One region of the Microbacterium sp. NPDC059771 genome, then DNA from elsewhere that is predicted to be linked to it. Evidence: riboswitches for the same ligand, from Rfam matches in the RefSeq annotation. Region 1 holds a riboswitch; the other holds the start of a gene.

What was found. Region 1 has a riboswitch for thiamine pyrophosphate ahead of thiM (hydroxyethylthiazole kinase). Riboswitches for the same ligand answer to the same signal wherever they lie in the genome.
Region 2: linked by a shared signal. The riboswitch ahead of ACFV3I_RS14040 (ECF transporter S component) and the one ahead of thiM (hydroxyethylthiazole kinase) in region 1 are both predicted to bind thiamine pyrophosphate.

The regions. Positions count from the first base shown of each region.
Region 1 is NZ_JBHWHK010000003.1:225,426-236,084, reverse strand. It holds gene argC (N-acetyl-gamma-glutamyl-phosphate reductase) at 1-611, opposite strand, end outside; gene ACFV3I_RS18460 (bifunctional hydroxymethylpyrimidine kinase/phosphomethylpyrimidine kinase) at 851-3,001, opposite strand; gene thiM (hydroxyethylthiazole kinase) at 2,998-3,846, opposite strand; TPP riboswitch at 3,837-3,930, opposite strand; gene ACFV3I_RS18450 (NAD-dependent epimerase/dehydratase family protein) at 3,938-4,927, opposite strand; gene pheT (phenylalanine--tRNA ligase subunit beta) at 5,009-7,513, opposite strand; gene pheS (phenylalanine--tRNA ligase subunit alpha) at 7,513-8,553, opposite strand; gene ACFV3I_RS18435 (amino acid ABC transporter permease) at 8,603-9,529, opposite strand; gene ACFV3I_RS18430 (amino acid ABC transporter permease) at 9,526-10,173, opposite strand; gene ACFV3I_RS18425 (glutamate ABC transporter substrate-binding protein) at 10,255-10,659, opposite strand, start outside.
Region 2 is NZ_JBHWHK010000002.1:61,372-72,030, forward strand. It holds gene ACFV3I_RS14030 (ABC transporter ATP-binding protein) at 1-1,418, shown strand, start outside; gene ACFV3I_RS14035 (D-alanyl-D-alanine carboxypeptidase) at 1,516-3,399, opposite strand; TPP riboswitch at 3,480-3,589, shown strand; gene ACFV3I_RS14040 (ECF transporter S component) at 3,582-4,226, shown strand; gene ACFV3I_RS14045 (ABC transporter ATP-binding protein) at 4,226-5,683, shown strand; gene ACFV3I_RS14050 (energy-coupling factor transporter transmembrane component T) at 5,680-6,471, shown strand; gene ACFV3I_RS14055 (glutamate decarboxylase) at 6,572-7,942, shown strand; gene ACFV3I_RS14060 (amino acid permease) at 7,953-9,434, shown strand; gene ACFV3I_RS14065 (hypothetical protein) at 9,466-10,395, opposite strand; gene ACFV3I_RS14070 (aminoglycoside 3'-phosphotransferase) at 10,500-10,659, opposite strand, start outside.

The DNA.
Region 1 (10,659 bases):
TAGGGGTTGGCCGAGCCGAGGATCTCGCTGGCGAGCAGGTTCGGCTTGAGGCTCTTGCCCGCCCCGGACGGGCCGACGGCGAGGACCGACACGATGTCGGACGGGTCGATCACTCCGGCGGCGACACCCGGTGCGAGGCTCAGGCTGACCGTGGAGGCGTTGCATCCGGGAGCCGCGATGCGCGTCGCCCCGCGCAGCGCGTCGCGCTGCCGTCCGCCCGCGACCGGCAGCTCGGGAACGCCGTACGCCCACGGCTCATGGAACGCGCCGCCGTAGAAGGCGTCCCAGGCGGCCGACGAGGTGAGCCGGTGGTCGGCACCCGCGTCGATCACCAGCGGGACGTCGCCGAGCGCGTCGGTGTACTGCCCCGACTGACCGTGCGGGAGGGCGAGGAACACGATGTCGTGACCCGCCAGGATCTCGGGAGTCGTGTCCTGGAGCGTGAGATGCGCGAGCGAGCGGAGGTGCGGCTGGTGGTCGACGAGCGGTTGACCGGCGTTCGAGTGCGCGGTGACGGTGCGGATCTCGATGTCGGGGTGGGCGGCCAGGAGGCGGAGGATCTCGCCGCCTGCATAGCCCGATGCGCCGGAGACGGCGACGGAGTACGTCATGCTTCTACCTTAACGGTCGGGTCCTCGACGATTTCGGGACCGGGGACGGGGCCGAAGGCGGCGACACCGGCACTCGACCGCCGCGCACGCGCAGGCAGGAGGGCGGGGTCGCCTAGAGTCGGCGGCCGCGGCGTCGGCGCACAGCGATGACGCTCGGAGCGAGCGTCGAAGGAGCGGTGGCGGCCGAAGGCATGTCGCGACAGTAGCGCGGCCGTCGTCGCCACCGCAAATCCGCACCGTCATCCGACGGCGGCGGCCTCCAGCGGCGCGGCGAAGAACGCCAGCTCGTGTGCGCTCGAGGTGCGGAACGCGCGCCGCATGCGCTCCCGTCCGGAGGCGTCAGACCGCGATGCCGCCGCGGTCGCGAATGCGATGGCCTGCGCCGTCGCCTCCTCGAACGCCGGATCGGCGTAGGTCGACAGCCACGAGGCATAGGGGTGATCGGGATCACGGGCCTCCGCGCCGAAGTCTCCCGCGTGCAGCCGCCTGCCCAGATCGGTGTACAGCCAGAAGCACGGCAGCACGGCGGCGACGAGCTCGGCATGATCGCCGCCGAACGCGACCGATCGCAGATGGTCGAGGTACGCGGTGGTCGCGGGCGCGGGTTCCGCCGCGAACGTCTCCGCGCTCACCCCGCGCTCGGGCGTGAGCCACGACGCGTGCAGCTCCAGCTCCCCCACGATCGATCCGTGCGCCGCGTGCGCCCAGAACGCCTGCTCCGCCGAGGTGGGGGCGGTCCGCGCCGCGGCCGCGAGCACCCTCGCGTACTCGCGCAGATACAGCGCATCCTGCGCGAGGTAGAACAGGAACGGCTCGCGCGCGAGTGTGCCGTCGGCGAGACCGCGGAGGAAGGGCAGCGCGTCGATCCCGTCGCGCACGTCGGCGATGTCCTGCCACCAGTCGCCGGCGATCTCCTCCGCCGTCTGCCGGGTTTCCAGGTCGCCGCGGTCCCACATTCCAGCGAAATGATGGACGGGCCCATGTCCCTGCCCCACGGCGAGCGCACCCGCCGCCCGCAGCGACTCTCGCAGCCAGGCGCGCGCGGCATGCACCGCGTCGGACGGCGTGAGACCGCGGGCGAGCAGGGTGGCGAGCGCCGACGACAGGGAACAGCCGGTGCCGTGCGTGTTGGTGGTGGGGATGCGCGCTCCGGGGAACTCGTCCCGCAGGCCGCGGTCCGCGTCCACAAGCGCATCCGGCGCCTCGTCACCCGTGAGATGCCCGCCCTTCACGAGCACCGCGGCGCCGATGTCGGCCGACAGCTCCTCAGCAGCGGCGAGCGCATCCGGCCAGTCGGTGACGGGGCGACCGACCAGCACGCCCAGCTCGGCGAGGTTCGGCGTGACCACCGTGGCGCGCGTCAGCAGCCCCCGCAGTTCACGCTCCGCGTCGGGGGTGAGCAGACGGTCGCCCGATGTCGCCACCATGACCGGGTCGAGCACCACCACCGGGGGACGCTGCACATCGAGCCAGTCGGCCACCGTGCGGATGACCTCGGCGTCGGCGAGCATCCCGATCTTCACGGCGTCGATGACGATGTCGTCGGACACGGCGTCCAGCTGCGCGCGGAGGAAATCCGCCGGAGGAACGTGGACCGCCCGCACTCCCCGCGTGTTCTGCGCCGTGAGGGCGGTGAGCGCCGCCATCCCGTATCCGCCGTTCGCGGCGATCGCCTTCAGGTCGGCCTGGATGCCGGCGCCGCCCGACGGGTCGCTGCCGGCGATGCTGAGCACACGCGGCACGACCCCCGCCCGCCAACGACGACGGAACGCGGAGGCCGTCTCCGCGGGGTCCGCGGCGGCGCAGAGCGCGGAGACCACGGCGAGCCCCGCCGCGCCTGCGGCCTGGAGCGCCTCGGTGTCATCGATGCCGACCCCGCCGATCGCGACGCACGGGAGCGGGCTCTCGGCCGCGAAGGCCGCGAACCCCTCGACGCCGAGCGGCTCCGGGTGGTCCGGTTTGGTGCTCGTGGGGCGGATCACCCCGACACCGAGGTAATCGATGGTGCCCTGCGGCAGTGCGCGCACGGCATCGAGGTGTTCACGGGTGTTCGCGGTGAGTCCGATGAGCGCGTCCGGACCGAGCAGCTCTCGCGCACGCCGCACCGACGCATCGGCCTGGCCGAGATGCACGCCGTCGACCCGCGCGCCGCGCGCCCGCGCCTCGACAGCGGCGTCCAGACGATCGTTGACCACCAGCAGCGCCCGCCCGTCGATCACGGCGGAGAGCGCGATGAGCTGCTCGACGGTCTCCTCGTGCGCGGCGTTCTTGTCGCGCAGCTGCACGATGCGTGCGCCGCCGTCGACCGCGCGGCGCACGGTCTCGACCACACCGCGCTTCCCGCACAGCCCGGGATCGGTGACGAGATACAGCGAGAAGTCGGCACTCATCGGGTCTCCTCCGACACGCGGGCGCCCGCGGCGACGTCATCCGCGGTCACGGCGTCGAGCGCGTCCAGCAGCGCGACAGCGAAAGTGCCGGGCCCTGCGGCGACCGGGGCGGCGTGCTCGGCCGCCACGGTGTAGACGAGGGTCGCCGCGGCGACCGCCGTGAGCGCATCGTCTCCCGTCTGCCGAGCGGTTCCGAGGAAGGCCGCCATCACGGCGCCCAGAGCACAGCCGCCACCCGTCACGCGCGTGAGCAGTTCGTGGCCGTTGGCGATGCGCACGACGCGATCGCCGTCGGTGATCAGGTCGACGGGCCCGGACACGGCCACCACGGCTCCCGTGGTGCGGGCGAGCTCCTGCGCCGCCCCGGCAGCGGCTTCGGTGCCGTCGGTCGCGTCGACGCCGCGACCGCCGGCCGTGTGGCCTGCCAGGGCGAGGATCTCGGACGCATTGCCGCGGATCGCGGTCGGACGCCGCGCCGCGAGCTCATGCGCGAGGGTCGTGCGCACCGGCAGCACGCCGATCGCGACCGGGTCGAGCACCCACGGGGTGCCGGACGCCGCGGCTCCCGTCACGGCCTCCACGCTCGCGGCGCGCTGCTCGGGCGTCGGCGTGCCCAGGTTGATCAGCAGACCGGAGGCCACACCGGCGAACATCTCGGCCTCGCCGACGATGTCGACCATCGCGGGCGCGGCGCCCAGGGCGAGCAGCACGTTGGCGGTGAAGCCCGTGACGACCGCGTTGGTGACGCAGTGCGTCAACGGAGGCGACTGCCGCAGCGCCTCCCGCAGTCTTCCCGCCGAGGCGGCGAGGTCGGGGGTGGAAACAGGACGCAGAAGATCGCTCATCGCGACATCCCTTCGCTAGTACGAACTAGATCAGGTTCGACGGGTGTGATCTCAGCCGCGGATGCGGCACCCCGTGTCACTGCCTCGCAGTCTAGCGAGCTCCGGCGGGTCCCTCCGTGACGGCCGCGAGGATCCGCAGCTCCTCGGCGCGGGTCAGCCCCGCCCTCCGCTCCCGGTCGACGCCGCGTGCGCGCTCGTCGTCGATCACGCGCGCGATCGTGTCGGCCAGCGGACGCAGCGCCCCGCCGCGCGCCCGATAGGCGGCGTTCGACCGCGTCATGAATCCGGTCATCTCCTCGGGCAACCAGAGCGGGAGCGAATGCGGGCCCATCCAGTACTCCACGCCCTGGGCCACCAGCCGATCCGCGTCGGCGATCACCGTCGCCCCCTCGTGACCCGCGGCACGACGCACGGCGTCCAGCACCTCCCCGAGCGGACGCGCGTCGCCGATCGCATTCACGGGAGAACCGGGAGACGCCGTCACGAGGAACGCCGCCAGATCGTCCACATCGATCACCTGCGCGGTCTTCCCGTCGAGGGGCGGCAGGAGCACCGGACCGTCGGCCGCGCGGAGAAAGGCGGCGGCCCAGTAGCCGAAGCGATCGCTGGGGTCTCCGTCGCCCACGATCAGCCCGGGACGCGCGACGAGCGCGCGTGCGCCGAGGGCCGCGACGGCGTCTTCCGCCGCGACCTTCTGGGCCGCGTAGTCGTCCTCCCCCTGGCCGTCGCGCGCGGGCGCGTGACGCGGCGCGGACTCGTCGGCGCCCGCGGTCATGTCATCGGCGTACACCGACATCGACGACACGTACGTCCACTGCGCCGCACGATCGCCGAGGGCCGCGACGGCCTCCGCGACGTGTGCCGCCCGTGAGGAGACGTCCACGACGTGATCCCACTCGCGGCGGGCGACCTCCGCATAGGCGTCCGGTGCGTCCCGGTCGGCGACGATCAGCGCCGCCCCGTCGGGAGCGGCACGCCCCCCGCGCGCGAGGCAGGTCACGTCCGCGCCCGCCTCCAGCCAGCCGTGGGCGATCCGCCCCGAGAGCCAGCCCGTCCCGCCCAGGATCAGCACATCCGTCATGTGCCCATGCCAGCAGCATCCGGGGAAACGCGGAAGGCCTTCCGCTCAGGGCAGAGCGGAAGGCCTTCGCGACGGGGTCGATCAGTCGCGCAGTGCGGCGCCGAATCGCTCCGCCGCGACCGCGACACCCGCCAGCTTGGCGTCGGTCGCCTCCGCAGCGGTGAGCGTCCGGTCGTCGGCGCGGAAACGCAGCGCGAACGTCAGGCTCTTGGCTCCCTCGGACACGCCCTCACCGCGGTAGTCGTCGACCAGTCGCACCGACTCCAGCAGCGCGCCCGCCCCCTCGGCGAGCGCCGCCCGCACCTCGCCCGCCGGCACATCGGCGGCCACGGTCAGCGACACGTCCTGCGTGGCCGCGGGGAACGTCGACAGCGAGGCCGCCACGATCCGCGTCCCCGCGAGGGTGAGGATGCGGTCGAGGTCGAGCTCGAGCACGGTGGCGCGACCGGGCAGGTCGGCGTCCTCCGCCACCGAGGGGTGCAGCTCCCCGACGTAGCCGACCTCCTCGCCGGCCGCGACGAGCGCCCCGGTGCGGCCGGGATGCAGCGCGGCGCGCTGCGCCTGTCGCACGTCGATGTCGATGCCCGCGGCGGCAGCGATCACGCGCACGGCGTCGAGCGCCTCGACCAGCCCCGACGCCTCGGCGGGACGACCCGGCTGACGCGGCGACACGTTGCCGGTGAGGAGCACCGCGATGTGGCGCTCCTGGGGCGGGATGGACGCGTCGAGCGCGGCGAGCGTCTCGTCGGAGGGGCGCACGCCGAGCGGCGGCACCTCGTCGGTTCCGTACTCGACGCCCGGCTCCGGCAGGAACACGAGGCCCGTCTCGAAGAGGGCCAGGTCGGTCATGCCGCGGGCGATGTTGCGGTGCGCGGTCTGCAGCAGCCCCGGGATCAGCGAGCGGCGCAGGTACGGGGCCTGCCCGTCGAGCGGGTTCGCCAGGCGGATGCTCGGCAGGTGCTCTCCCGACGCGGAACCGTGCAGGTCGTTCTGCGCCTCGGTCGTGAACGGGAAGGCCGGCGTCTCGACGAAGCCCGCCGCCGCGAGCGCGTTCGCCACGCGGCGACGACCCTGCTGGTGGGCGGTGAGGCCGCGACCGGACGGCGGCGTCGGCAAGACCGCGGGGATGCGGTCGAGCCCGTGGATGCGGGCGACCTCCTCCGCGAGCGTCCACTTGTCGGTGAGGTCGGGTCGCCAGGTGGGCGGGATCACGGTCCAGCCGGCTTCCGCCTCCGTCACCTCGGCGCCGATCGTCGTGAGGGCGCCCGTGATCTCGTCGTCGGTGTAGTCCACGCCGATGAGCCCCTGCACGAAGCCGGCCGGCAGCGCGATGTCCTCCACGAACACCTCGGCGAACAGCGCGCCGCCCTCGTCGGTGAGCGTTCCGCCGGCGAGATCGACCATGAGGTCGGCCGCCCGACGCGCCGCCACGAAGGGGATCAGCGGGTCGACGCCCCGCTCGAAGCGCTTGGACGCCTCACTGGGCAGCTTGTGGCGACGGGCCGTCCTGGCGATGGTCGTGGGGTCGAACGTCGCCGCCTCGATCAGCACGTTGCGCGTGGTGTCGCTCATCTCGGTCGTGCCGCCGCCCATGACACCGGCGAGGCCGATGGGTCCGGACTCGTCCGTGATGAGCAGGTCCTCCTCGTGCAGCGCACGCTCCACGCCGTCGAGCGTGGTCATCTTCTCGCCCGGCGTCGCGCGACGGACCGTGATGCCGCCCGCGAGCTTGTCCAGGTCGTAGCCGTGCAGCGGCTGCCCGAGCTCGAGCATCACATAGTTCGTGATGTCGATCAGCACGCCCAGCGACCGCATGCCGGCGAGGCTCAGCCGGGCGATCATCCACGGCGGCGTCGGGCGCGACGGGTCCACGTCCCGCACGACGCGCGTGACGAACTCGCTTGCACCGACGTTGCCGCGCACCGGGGCCCGGTCGTCGACGACGGTCGTGTGACCGGAGCCGGGCTGCAGCTCGGCGAAGTCGCGCTCCGCGGGGTCGCGGAAGGTCGCGCCCGTGGCGTGGGCGTACTCGCGGGCGACACCGCGGACCGAGAAGGCGTAGCCGCGATCGGGCGTCACGTTGATCTCCACCGCGACGTCGTCGAGGCCGAGCAGCGCGATGGCGTCGGTGCCCACCGGGGCATCGATGCCGAGGTCGGACAGCACGACGATGCCGTTGTGCTCGTCGCCGAGGCCGAGCTCGCGCGCGGAGGCGATCATCCCGTCTGACACGTGCCCGTAGGTCTTGCGCGCGGCGATCGGGAACGGGCCGGGCAGCACCGCACCGGGAAGGGTCACGACGACCTTGTCCCCGGCGACGAAGTTGTGCGCCCCGCAGACGATCCCGCGGACGCCGCCGCGCTCCTCCCCGACGTCCACCTGGCACCAGTTGATGGTCTTGCCATTGGACTGGGGCTCCGGTTCGAGCGACACGACCTGGCCGACCACCACGGGACCCGTGATGGCGAAGCGGTGCACGTCCTCCTCTTCGAAGCCGACCGTCACCAGCGCCGCGAGGACATCCTCGGGCGTGGTCTCGGGGGCCAGATCGACATACTCACGCAGCCACGAAAGCGGGACGCGCATCACACCACCATCCCGTACTGCTCGCTGAAACGGACATCGCCCTCGGCCATGTCGCGCATGTCCTGCACATCGCTGCGGAACATGAGTCCCCGCTCGATGCCCATGCCGAACGCGAAGCCGCTGTAGACCTCTGGATCGATCCCGGCCGCGCGCAGCACGTTCGGGTTGACCATGCCGCAGCCGCCCCACTCGATCCAGCGCGCGCCGCCCTTGAAGGTCGGGTGCCACAGGTCGAGCTCGGCGGACGGCTCGGTGAAGGGGAAGTAGTTGGTGCGGAAGCGCATCTTCGCCTCCGGCCCGAAGAGCTGACGCGCGAAGTGGTCGAGCGTGCCCTTCAGGTGCGCCATCGTGATGCCCTTGTCGATCACGAGCCCCTCGAACTGCGTGAACACCGGCAGGTGCGTGGCGTCGAACTCGTCGGTGCGGTACACCCGCCCGGGGCACAGCACGTAGATGGGCACCTCGCGGTCGAGCATCGAGCGCACCTGCACCGGGCTGGTGTGCGTGCGCATCACCAGGTGACGCGAGGTCGGGTCGACGTAGAACGTGTCCTGCTCCTGGCGGGCGGGGTGGTCGACGTCGAAGTTCAGCGCATCGAAGTTGAACCACTCGTGCTCGAGCTCCGGTCCCTCCGCGATCTCCCATCCCATGCCGACGAAGATGTCCTCGACCTGGTCCTGGAGCAGCGTGAGCGGGTGGCGGGCACCGACGCGCGTGCGCGAGGGGACGGCGGTGATGTCGACCCGCTCGGCCTCGAGCCGTGCGGCGACCTCGGCGGCGGCCAGCTCGGCCTCCTTCGCCGCGAGCGCCTGGGTCACGCGCCCCCGCCCCTGGCCGACGAGCTTGCCGAACGCGGCCTTGTTCTCGGGGGCGACCTGGCGCATCGAGGCGTTCAGGACCGCGAGCGGCGATCCCTCGGCGACGTGCGCGGCTCGGGCGGCTTTCAGCTCGGCGGTGTCGGCGGCCGCATCGATCGCCGCGAGGGCGTCGGCGACGGCGGCTTCGACCGCGTCGGGGGTGATTTCCGGAGACTCTGACACGGGAGTCGAGTCTACCGGCGCGGGACGCGCGTCCCGCGCCGGTCGCGACTCAGAGACCCGGACCTCCGGCGTTGTCGGCGTCGAACTTCCCCGCACCCTTCTGGAGCACGATGAGCGAGGTGTTGGTCTCGCCGCCGTGCTGCCGCGGATCGGGCTCGGCCGGTCCCGCCTTCGGCGAGCGCTTCGCCCGACGCTGCAGCCGGTAGGCGATGTAGGAGAGCAGGAGACAGACCGCGACGTACATCGAGCCGCCGACGATCGCCGCCGGGATCAGCGGCGAGCCGTAGGGCGCCTGGTTGCCGATCTGGTTGATGACGTACAGCAGCTCCTGATACGTGATGATGAAGCCGAGCGCGGTGTCCTTCAGCGCCACCACGAGCTGCGCGATGATCACGGGCATCATGGCCCGCACGGCCTGCGGGAGCAGGATGAGCGACATGACCCCCGTCTTGCGCAGACCGATCGCGTAACCGGCCTCCTGCTGTCCGCGCGGCAGCGACTCGATCCCGGCGCGCAGGACCTCGGCGAGAACGGAGCCGTTGTAGACGATCAGCGCGATGACCACGGCCCAGTAGGGCGGCATCTTGACGCCGAGCACGGGAAGACCGTAGTAGAGCAGCATCATCAGGATCAGGACGGGCACGGCCCGCAGGATCTCGATGATCCACCGCACGGGCTCACGCACCCAGGCGTGCTCGGAGAGCCGGCCGATGCCGAGGACGAAACCGAGCACGAGGGAGCCGACCCCCGCGACCGCGAAGGCGGCCAGGGTGCTCAGCAGTCCCTCGCCGAAGCGCACCCAGACCGCGGAGTAGGTGAAGATGTTCCACTTCTCGGGGGCGAACTGGCCGGTGGCGTACAACCGCCACACCACCCAGCCGAGGACGGCCAGCACCACCAGCACCGTGACGGCGCCGATGAGACGGTTGCGGGCGACCGCGCGGGGCCCGGGGACGTCGAACAGGACGGAACTCATCGCGCGATCCTCCACTTGTTCTCGAGCACGCGCTGCACCCAGCTGAGCAGCAGCACGAGCACGACGAAGATGACCATGACCCACAGCAGCACGACCAGCGCGTTCTCACCGCGCTCGCTCAGTGCCGCCCGGATGGTGCCGAGGTTGACCACCGAGAACCCGGCGGCCACCGTGGTGTTCTTCATGAGGGCGATCAGCACGCTCATGAGCGGCGGGACCACGGACCGCGTCGCCTGCGGGAGCACGACGTAGCGCATGACCTGGCCGAAGTTCAGTCCGATCGCCCGCGCGGCCTCCGCCTGCCCGACCGGGACCGTGTTGATGCCGGCGCGGATGGCCTCCGCGACATAGGTGGCGGTATAGAGGCCCAGCGCGATCACGGCGAGGAGCAGGGCGTTGACCCGCTCCCCCAGCAGGATCGGGAGGCAGAATGCGAAGAAGAACATCACCAGCGTGAGCGGGGTGTTGCGGATCCAGTTCACGTACACGCCGCCGACGGCGCGCGCGATCGGAACCGGCGACACCCTGGCCGCGCCCACGATGAGGCCGAGCACCACGGCGATGAGGCCACCGCCGAGGAACAGCGCGATGGTCCCCCACAGCGCTTCACCCCAGAGATCGAGGTGGTCTGAGATCACTCCCACTGCTGTGCCTTTCGGTTCGTTTCTACGTCAGATGAGGCGACGGAAGCGGGGCGGGCGACCGTGCCGCCCGCCCCGCGGTGATCAACCGACCGGGTCGACCTCGGGCTGCTCCGCCTTCACACCGGAGGCACCGAGGTTGTTGTCGAAGATCTGCTGCCAGATGTCGCCACCGTCGGTCAGCTGCGTGTTGAAGTACTCGACCAGCGCGTCGTCGCCCTTGGCCACGCCGATGCCGTAGCGCTCCTCGCTGAAGGGCTCGCCGACGACCTTCAGGTTGTCGGGGTCCTGCGCGGCGTAGCCGATGAGGATGGCCTCGTCGGTCGTGACCGCGTCGACCTGACCGTTCTTCAGGTCCTCGACGCACTTGGAGTACGTGTCGTACTCCTTGGTCGGGACATCGGGGTAGTTCGTCTTGATGTTCTGGATCGGGGTCGAGCCGGTCGCCGAGCACACCGTGGTGGACGAGCTCAGGTCGTCCACGCTCTC
Region 2 (10,659 bases), on a different contig from region 1:
GCGTGATCTTCGGCGTCATCGGCCCGCGCTCGCAGAAGGCCTTCGGCACCCAGTGGCGCAAGGTCGGCCGTCTCAACGCCCGCGTCGAGGAGGCCTTCTCCGGGCACGCGCTCGTGAAGGTGTTCGGTCGGGAGCAGGACGCGCTCGACAAGTTCAAGGCCGAGAACGAGGAGCTGTTCCAGGCGAGCTTCAAGGCGCAGTTCCTGTCGGGCATCATCATGCCCGCCATGACCTTCGTCGGCAGCCTCACCTACGTCGGCATCGCGGTGCTCGGCGGCCTCATGGTCGCGAGCGGGCAGCTGCGCCTCGGCGACGTGCAGGCGTTCATCCAGTACTCGCAGCAGTTCACGCAGCCGCTGTCGGAGCTGGGCGGCATGGCAGCGGTCGTGCAGTCCGGCACGGCGTCGGCCGAGCGGGTGTTCGACCTGCTCGACGCCGACGAGCAGGAGCCCGACGAGGCCGACGCCCCGCCGCTCGGCGACGGCAAGGGCGTGATCGAGTTCGAGAACGTGTCCTTCTCCTACACGCCGGAGCGACCGCTGATCACCGACCTGTCGTTCCGGGTGGAGCCGGGCCAGACGGTCGCGATCGTCGGGCCGACCGGCGCGGGCAAGACCACGCTGGTCAACCTGATCATGCGGTTCTACGAGCTCAGCGGCGGGCGCATCACGCTCGACGGTCAGGACATCTCGCAGATCACGCGCGACGACCTGCGCTCGCGCACCGGCATGGTGCTGCAGGACCCGTGGCTGTTCGCCGGGAGCATCCGCGAGAACATCCGCTACGGTCGCTCGACCGCGACCGACGAGGAAGTGCTCACCGCCGCCAAGGCCACGTACGTCGACCGGTTCGTGCACGCCCTCCCCGAGGGCTACGACACCGTGCTCGACGAGGATGCGTCCAACGTGTCGGCCGGTGAGCGGCAGCTGATCACAATCGCGCGCGCGTTCGTCGCCCAGCCGTCGATCCTCATCCTGGATGAGGCCACCTCGGCCGTCGACACCCGCACCGAGCTGCTGCTGCAGCACGCGATGGCCGCGCTCCGCCAGGGGCGCACGTCGTTCGTGATCGCGCACCGCCTGTCCACCATCCGCGACGCCGACCTCATCCTCGTGATGGAGCACGGCGACATCGTGGAGAAGGGCACGCACGACGAGCTCATCGCCGCGCAGGGCGCCTACTGGCGGCTTTACCAGTCGCAGTTCGAGCAGGCCGCGACCGACCTCGACGCGGAGGAGGCCCTCACGGGCTCCACGCCCGTGGTCGTCACGGGGGAGGCCGCCGACGAGACGGCACGGGAGCAGGCCGACGACGCGATCGCCGGAGCCTCGGTCGGGGCGAACGTCCCGGCCGCGGAGGCCGCGGCCGCACGAGCTCTGCTCGATGACGGCGCCGAGGGCGCGGGGCCCCGCGACTGACGCCTCGGCGGTCCCGCACCAACGACACGACGCCCCGCTCCGGATCCTCGGAGCGGGGCGTCGTCGTCTGCGCGGCCGGTGAACGGCGGCGCCTGGCTCAGTCGGTGTGGACGGTGATGCCCAGCAGATCGAGCGGGTGCGTCAGGCGCCACCAGGGACTGGGGCCCTCCACGTCTTCGCGCAGCACGAGGGCCGTGTCCGCCGTGTCGAGCGGCCCGGTGGTGGTCAGCGTGCCCACGCGGTCGTCGGCCTCTCGTCGCTCGCCCAGGTCGAACGCGGCGGTCGCGGTCGCGGCGGCACCGTTCCACAGCACGACGTCCGCGTCCTCCGCGGTGACCACATCCACCTCCTCGCCCCACATCGTGGTGACGCGACCGACCACCGTGCCCGCGGCGACGGCCGGTTCCTCCGTCTGCAGCTCCGCCTCCGCCTGACTGAACAGCGCGCGGGTGGCCGCGAGCCGCGACTCGTCGTCGGCCTGATCCAGCACTGCCGCGAACAGCCGCACGGTCGTGTCGCCCACCTCCACATCCTTCGCGGTGAGGAGGTTCCACCCGACCAGGGTCCCGGTCTTGATGCCGACGACGCCCGGATCGGCCAGCATGCCGTTGGTGTTCACGACCGTCCCCGCGCCCGGAAGCTCGACCGAGGCGGTGCCGACGATCTCCGCGAACACCGGGTTGCGCATCGCCAGCTCGCCCAGCGCGATCAGCGCCTCCGGCGTCGCGACGTTGCGCTCATCGAAACCCGACGGCGTCACCACCGTGATCCCGGTCAGACCACGCTCGCTCAGCCACTCCTCGGCCGCCCTGGCGAACTCGGAGTTCGACCCCCAGATCTCCGAGGCCAGCCGATCGATGTAGTTGTTCGCCGAGCCGAGCAGCGTGCCCTGCAACAGCTGATACTCCGTGAGCACACCGTTGACCGGGACGTCGAGCGCCGACTGATCCTGGCGTCGATAGTCCCAGTAGCGCACGCTGTCGCCGCGGGTGAAACGGAACTCCGGTCCCTGCTCACCCGGCGCGAGCGGCATCCGATCCAGCACCATCAGGCTGCTGACGACCTTCGTGATGCTCGCGATGCTCACCGCATCCGGGATCGACGCCGACGTGGTCATGCCGGCAACCCCCACGGCCGCGCTGCCCTCCGCAGGCCACGTGAGCTCGGCGGCCGTGGCGGGCGTCGTCTCGAACTGCACCGCCTCCACCGCCGGGGGCACCTCGTGCAGCGGCCACAGCAGCGTCGTGCCCGAATAGGCCAGGACGAGCCCGGCCAGCACCCCCAACGGCACCAGCAGGCCGGGGCGCGCGATGGCCGGACGCAACCGGGCCCCGCGGAACAGCCCCTCGGCGGTCTGCGCCTCCGGCTCGGCATCGAGCGAGACGGCGGGAGCGTGGGCCGCGACATCGGCCGGATCCACCCAGGTCAGCGCGGTCGCCGGGGTCGCGTCGTCCGCCCACTGCGCGGCCGTACCGGACAGGAGGGCGACCGCTGCATCGTCGTCTTCGGCCGGGGGAGCCGGCTCCGAGACCCTCGCGCGGAACGGCGGCTTGGTCAGCGGCGGCGTCGCTGCCGTGATCGTCGAGGACGCGGAGTCCGCGGCGGGCGGGGCCGACGCGACGGACGCGATCGCGGGATCAGCGGAGGGGGAGGTCTCGGCCGCGGGGCGGTCCGTGCTCCCGTCCGCGTCGCCTCCGGTGGCGACGCCGTTCGCGGAGGCATCGGTCGCGGTCGCGGTGCGCGCACGGTCGCCGAACAGCGCGCCGAGACCGGAGGTCGACACGGCGGAGGCGGCGGGAACCCGCGCCGGGGGTCGCGCGGCGTCGTCGCCCGCGTCATCGCTCCCGGTCGGTGGGGTGGTGGTCACCCGCGCCCGCGAGCGCAGCGCGGACGTGGGGGCGTCGTCGGAGGGGGCAGCAGTCGGAGCGGGGCCGTTGCCGCCGATGCCCGTCGCCTCGCCGGCGGGATCGGATGCGGTCACCCGCTTACGGTACCGAATCCGGCCGGGAATCGGCCGCGCCGGGGCGGCGACGCGCCAACCGGCGGACCGGGTAGGATCGTCAGCACAACCACGGGAGTCCGGCGAGCCGGGCTGAGAGGGAGCGAATCGCGCTTCGACCGTCGAACCTGATCTGGGTCATGCCAGCGCAGGGAGGAGTTCCTATGAGTACGTCCACGTCCACGTCCGCATCCGCGAAGACCTCGACGGCGGCCGCGCCGCGCAGCTACCTGCGCTGGCGCATCGTCGACATCGTCGTCGCCAGTGTCCTCGGTGTCGCCGCCGGCCTGATCTTCCTCGCCTGGAACGTCGGCTACCTCGGCCCCAAGGCCCTCCTCGAACCGCTGCTCCCCGGGCTGCAGGGCCTGCTCGACGGCCCCTGGCTGTTCGCGGGCGTGCTCGGCGGACTCATCATCCGCAAGGCCGGAGCCGCGATCTACGTCGAACTGCTCGCCGCCGTCGTCTCGGCGCTCATCGGCAACCAGTGGGGCGGCTTCCTCACCCTGGAGGCCGGGCTCGTGCAGGGGCTCGGCGCCGAGCTCGTCTTCCTGCTGTTCTTCTACCGTCGCTGGTCGCTGCCCGTCGCGATCCTCGCCGGTGCGGGCGCCGCGCTCGCGGGCGGCATCAACAACCTCGTGCTCTGGTACGCCGGATCCGGCCCGGCGTTCACGACGATCTACCTGCTCAGCACCGTCGTCTCCGGCGCGGTGATCGCGGGGGCGCTGTCGTGGGTTCTGGCCAGGGGCATCGCGGCGACCGGCGCGCTCGACCGGTTCGGCTCCGGCCGCGAGGCGCGCGTCCGCGTCTGATGGGGGCCGAGCAGGCCACCCCCGCCGCCGTCGAGGCCCGAGGGTGGGGGTGGCGTCACGCGAGTCGCCTCGCCTGGGCCCTGCGCGACGTGTCGTTCCGCATCGAGCCGGGCGAGCGCGTGCTCGTGCTCGGCGCATCCGGCGCGGGCAAGTCGACGCTGCTGCACGGGCTCGCCGGTGTGCTGGGCGGCGAGGAGGAGGGCGAGAGCGAGGGCCGGCTGCTCGTCGACGGCGCCGCGGCGACCGCCACCCGGGGTCGCGCGGGACTGGTGCTGCAAGACCCCGACTCGCAGGTGATCCTGGCACGCGTGGGCGACGACGTCGCCTTCGGCTGCGAGAACCTGGGCATCCCGCGCGCCGAGATCTGGCCGCGCGTCACCGCCGCCCTGGAGGCCGTGGGGCTCGACGTGCCGCTCGACCACCCCACCAAGGCGCTGTCGGGCGGGCAGAAGCAGCGCCTCGCGCTCGCGGGACTCCTCGCCATGCGCCCCGGACTGCTGCTGCTCGACGAGCCCACCGCGAACCTCGACCCGCACGGGGTGGCGGAGGTGCGCGACGCGGTGTCGCGCCTGCTCGACACCCACCCCGCCACGCTCGTGGTCGTGGAGCACCGGCTCGACGTGTGGCTGCCCCTCATGACCCGCGTGATCGTGATCGGCGAGGGCGGCGTGGTCGCCGACGGCCCCCCGCACGAGGTGCTCGGGGCTCAGGGGCAGCGGCTCGCCGACGACGGGGTGTGGGTCCCCGGGTATCCGCCCGCGTTCCCGCCGCCGCCGCGCACGGCCCCCCGCGAGGTGCTGCTCTCGGCGCGCGGGCTCGCGGTCGCCCGGGTGAAGGGTCGCCCGGTCGCCACGGGCATCGACCTCGACGTCCACGCGGGAGAGGCCGTCGCGGTCACCGGGCCCAACGGCGCCGGCAAGTCGACGCTCGGCCTCACGCTCGCGGGACTCCTTCCGCCCGCGGGGGGAGCAGTGGTCGCCGCGCCCGAGCTCGCGGACGGCGCCGACCCCGCGCCCATCCGGTGGAGCTCGCGCGACCTGCTCACCCGCGTCGGCATGGTGTTCCAGGAGCCGGAGCATCAGCTGCTCGCCACGACCGTGCGCGACGAGCTCGCCGTCGGCCCCCGCGCGCTCGGCCTCCCCGAGGACGAGATCGCCGCGCGCACCGACGAGCTCCTCTCCCGCCTGCGCCTCGACCGTCTCGCGGCCGCGAACCCGTACACGCTGTCCGGCGGGGAGAAGCGGCGCCTCACGGTCGCGGCCGCGATCGCCACACGCCCCCGGTTGCTCGTGCTGGACGAGCCCACGTTCGGGCAGGACGCGCGTACGTGGGCGGAGCTGGTCGCGCTGCTCGCGGCCTTGCGCGACGAGGGGTCGGCCGTGGTCGCGATCACGCACGACCTCGACGTGGCCAGAGCCCTCCACGCCACCCGGTTCGACCTGGGCGGCATGCCGTGACCCTGCTCGACGCGAAGGCCCGCACCGGCGCGGTGGCCCGCATCAACCCGGTCGCCAAGCTCGGCGTGAGCGCGCTGATCGCCGTGCCGCTCATCCTCACGCTCGACCCGGTCTCGGCCGCGGTGGCCCTGGCGCTCGAGTTCGTGCTGTTCCTGTTCGCGGGCATCGGCTGGCGGGAGTTCTGGGTGCGCACGTGGCCGGTGTGGCTCGCGGCGCCGCTCACCGGGCTCACGATCGCGCTGTACGGCGAGACCTCCGGCACCGTGTACGTGGACTGGTTCGTGCTGCGCATCAGCGAGGGCTCGCTCGCCCTCGCCGTGGCGACGATGCTGCGCGTGCTCGCGATCGCCCTGCCGTCCGTGGTGCTGTTCGTGACCGTCGACCCCACCGACCTCGCCGACGGGCTCGGGCAGATCCTCCGCCTCCCCGCCCGGTTCGTGCTGGGTGCGCTCGCGGGCCTGCGCATGGTCGGACTGTTCCTCGACGACTGGCGGGCGCTCGAACTGGCGCGGCGCGCACGCGGGGTGGCCGACCGCGGACGCCTCCGCCGTTTCTTCGGGATGGCGTTCGCGCTGCTGGTGCTGTCGATCCGCCGCGGTGCCAAGCTCGCCACGGCCATGGAAGCGCGAGGGTTCGGAGCGCCGGGGCGCCGCACGTGGGCGCGCGAGTCGCGGTTCGGGGCGGCGGAGTGGCTGCTGCTCGCGGTCGGCGCGGCCATCTCCGGCATCGCGGTCGCGGCGGCCGTGCTCACCGGAGCCTGGAACTTCATCCTCGGTCCCGGCGCCTGAGCCTCACCCCGTTTACGCGAGGGGCGGGAGATACGTCAACGCGCCGTGGCTAGCGTGACGAACGGAGTGAGAAGCCGACTCAGCCGAAAGGACTCCGCACATGAGCACTGCACCCACCGACGGTCAGCCGATCTTCACCCGGCCGGGGGAGGCCACGGTCGCACCGCGACACGTGATCCCCGACGCCGAGTCGCTCCCGTCGACCGCGAAGCAGATCGTCGAGGACGAGACCATCCTCGACGGCAACGCCCGTCTGAACCTCGCGACGTTCGTGAGCACCTGGATGGACGACGAGGCCAAGCAGGTGTACATGGCCTCGTTCGACAAGAACATGATCGACAAGGACGAGTATCCGCAGACCGCCGCGATCGAGGACAACTGCTGGCACATGCTCGCGAACCTCTGGCATGCGCCGGATGCCGCCCGCAGCATCGGCACGTCCACCATCGGCTCGTCCGAGGCGTGCATGCTCGGCGGGCTCGCGTTCAAGCGCCGGTGGCAGCAGGCGCGTCGCGCCGCGGGGAAGGACGCCTCCTCGCCGAACCTCGTGATGTCGAGCGCCGTGCAGGTGTGCTGGGAGAAGTTCTGCAACTACTTCGACGTGGAGCCGCGCTTCGTGCCGATCAGCGAGGAGCACAAGACGCTCGACGGGCACGAGCTGGAGAAGTACGTCGACGAGAACACGATCGGGGTCGTGGCGATCATGGGCGTCACCTACACCGGCATGTACGAGCCGGTCGCGCAGATCGCGGCGGCGCTCGACGAGATCCAGAAGAACACGGGGCTCGACATCCCGATCCACGTGGACGGCGCCTCCGGGGCGATGATCGCCCCGTTCCTGCAGCCCGACCTGGAGTGGGACTTCCGCCTGGAGCGGGTGCACTCCATCAGCACCTCCGGCCACAAGTACGGGCTCGTGTACCCCGGACTCGGGTGGGTCGTGTGGCGCGACGCCCAGTGGCTGCCGGAGGACCTCGTGTTCCAGGTCAGCTACCTCGGCGGGGAGATGCCCACGTTCGCACTGAACTTCTCGCGCCCCGGCGCACAGGTGCTGCTGCAGTACTACCTGTTCCTCCGCCTCGGCTTCGAGGGGTACCGGGCGGTGCAGCAGGCGTCGCAGGACGTGGCGAAGTTCCTGTCGGCGGGCATCGCGAAGCTCGACGCGTTCGAGCTGTGGAACGACGGCAGCGACATCCCCGTGTTCGCGTGGCGGTTGAAGCAGGGGCATACCGACAACTGGACCCTGTACGACCTGCAGGATCGGTTGCGCATGCGCGGCTGGCTCGTGCCCGCCTACCCGATGCCCGCCGACCTGGAGGAGCTCACGGTGCAGCGCATCGTGGTGCGCAACGGCCTCAGCATGGACCTGGCCGCCGAACTGCTCGACGCGATCACCGCCGAGGTCGCGCACCTCGACGCCCTCACCGCGCCGATGCCGGGCGACCACCCCGACTCGGCGTTCCACCACTGAGGCGCGGGTCATGTCTGCACACGGTGCCGAACACGCCCCCCGTCCCGCCGTCACCCCGTCGACCCGCGTCTCCCGGCCCGCGGTGGCCGTGCTGGGGGTGGGGCAGCTCGCCCTGCTGACGCTCGTCGTGGTGGCGAGCCTGCGCTCCCTGCCGGCGATGGCGGTCTACGGCCTCGGGAGCATCATGCTCTACCTCATCCCGGCGATCCTGTTCCTGGTGCCCACGGCGCTGGTGGCGGCCGAGCTCGCGACCGGGTGGAAGGGCGGCGTCTACGTCTGGGTGCGCGAAGCCCTCGGCAACCGCTGGGGGTTCACCGCGGTGTGGCTCCAGTGGATCCAGAACGTGGTGTGGTTCCCCACCCAGCTCGCCTTCGTGGCGGGCGCGCTCGCGTTCGTCTTCCTGGATCCGTCGCTGTCGAGCTCGGGCTTCTTCACCGCGGTCGTGATCATCGTCTGCTACTGGGGTGCGACGCTGGTCACCCTCCGCGGCGGCGACCTGTTCGCCAAGCTCGGCTCGTGGGGCGGCATCCTCGGCACGCTGCTGCCCGCCGTGCTGCTGATCGTGTTCGGCGCGGTCTGGGTGTTCAGCGGCGAGAAGAGCCAGGTCCCCCTCGAGGCGTCGGCGATGATCCCGCCGTTCACCGGGCTCGCCTCGATCGTGCTGATCGTGTCGAACGTGCTGGCCTACGCCGGTATGGAGGTGAACGCGGTGCACGTGAACCAGATGAAGGACCCCGGCCGCGGCTACCCCCGCTCGGTGTTCCTCGCGGCGGCGCTCATCCTGCTCGTGTTCATCCTGCCGACCCTCGCGATCGCGGTCGCGGTGCCGCCGAAGGAGCTCGGTCTCACGAACGGCATCATGCTCGCGTTCGGGGAGTACTTCGACCACTGGAGCATGGGCTGGGCCACCGCGGTGGTGTCGGCCCTGATCGCCGCGGGCGCCCTCGCCTCGGTCGTCACCTGGGTCGCCGGCCCGTCGAAGGGCGTGCTGGCCGCGGCGGAGACGGGGCTGCTGCCGCCGCTGCTGCAGAAGAGGAACAAGGCGGGCGTGCAGTCGGGCATCCTGATGCTGCAGGGCACGATCGTGACGGTGCTCGCGGCGATCTTCATCATCGTGCCGAACGTCAGCGCGGCCTTCGTCGCGCTGATCGACATGGCCGCCGCGCTGTACCTCGTCATGTACATGCTGATGTTCGCCTCGGCCCTCGTGCTGCGGCGGAAGGCGCCGGACGTGAAGCGCGCGTACCGGGTGAAGGGGCTGCCGCTGGTCGCCGGGGTGGGCTTCGTCGCCTGCCTGGCCGCGTTCCTCCTCGCGTTCATCCCGCCGGACGGCTTCACCGCGTTCCCGCCCGCGGCCTACCCGTGGATCGTGGGGGCGGTGATCGTGGTGCTGGGTGCTCCGCCCCTGGTGTTCTACGCGGTGCGCCGTCCGTCGTGGGACCGCCGGCCGGCGGACGGCAGCCTGCCCAGCGACGCCCACCCGGAGGCCTGAGCGCCCGGAACCGATGCCGACCCGCCGCCCGTCACAGGGGCAGCGGGTCGGCGCCGTCTTCGCGGGAGCCGTACCCCCAGCGGAGCGCGATCAGCCCCGGCGCGAACCCCGAGCGCACGGTGGTGGCCGTGCGGTTCGCGGGAGGCAGCGGCACGATCTCCTCCTCGCCGCCGACCATCGTGACCTCTTCGATCCAGGTGGGCGACGGCGACCGCGCGAAGTCCACGTGCAGGAGCAGCTCGGGCGTGCGGTACATGCTCGCGTAGGTCACGAGCCGGTCGCGCGGGTAGGGGAGCGGGTAGTGCAGGGTGAACTCGATGAGCGCGGACTGCCGCTGCTCGGGCGGATCGTCGACGGCGAGGAGCATGCCGAACGCCATGCGGGAGGAGTGCGCGTGGCGCTGCACCACGCGGCACCCGGTCACCGCGGTCAGCTCGGGCCACACGTCGGTCGGCACCCCGGGCAGGTCGATGTACGGGATGAGGCCGGCCCGTCCGCTGGGAGGTCGGAGGATCGCGCGGTAGTGGATGGTGTCGACGAGGCCGTGCGCGTCGGTGGTGCAGACCGCGTGGACGGAGTGGGTGTTGAACGACGCCGCGGGGTCGATGCCGAGCGCGCGGAACGTGTCGAGGATCGGCCCCTCCCGCGTCCAGTCCTCGCAGGGTGCCCGCGGCTTGGGTGGACGTCCGGCGCGGCGGCTGTGTCCGATGCGTCGCTGCAGGGTGCCGCTGTCGAGCAGGAGCAGCGTCTCGAGCTCCTCGACCGCCGCGAGCGAGCAGACGCCCTCGGGTTGCCGCGTGCCGTTCTGCCAGCAGCTGAGGGTGGCGATCGAGACGGGGTTCCCGTGTCGACGGAGCCGATCGCTCAGCTGCGCGAGGGACGTGCCGCGGGCCGCGATGGCCTCCCGCAGTGTCTCGGCGAACCCGGCGACGGGAGCGGGTGGCGACGGATCGAGGTGCATGAGGCCTCCTGATCGGGGGGTCGTCCCACCCATGACACCAGATCAGACATCAGATGTCGAGAGTTGGTTGCCGCATCCGACCTGCGCGCCGCCGGCCCGGAGGGTCAGGTGGCGTTCCAGAGGTCGCGGTAGTACGCCATCCGCTCACGGTCGGGTTCGAGGCCGTACGCCTCGACGAGGGCGTCTTCCCACCCCGGGCCGTAGTTCCACCCGGTGCTCATGGCGGCCACGGCGATGTCGGCCCAACGGTCGGCGACGCCCAGC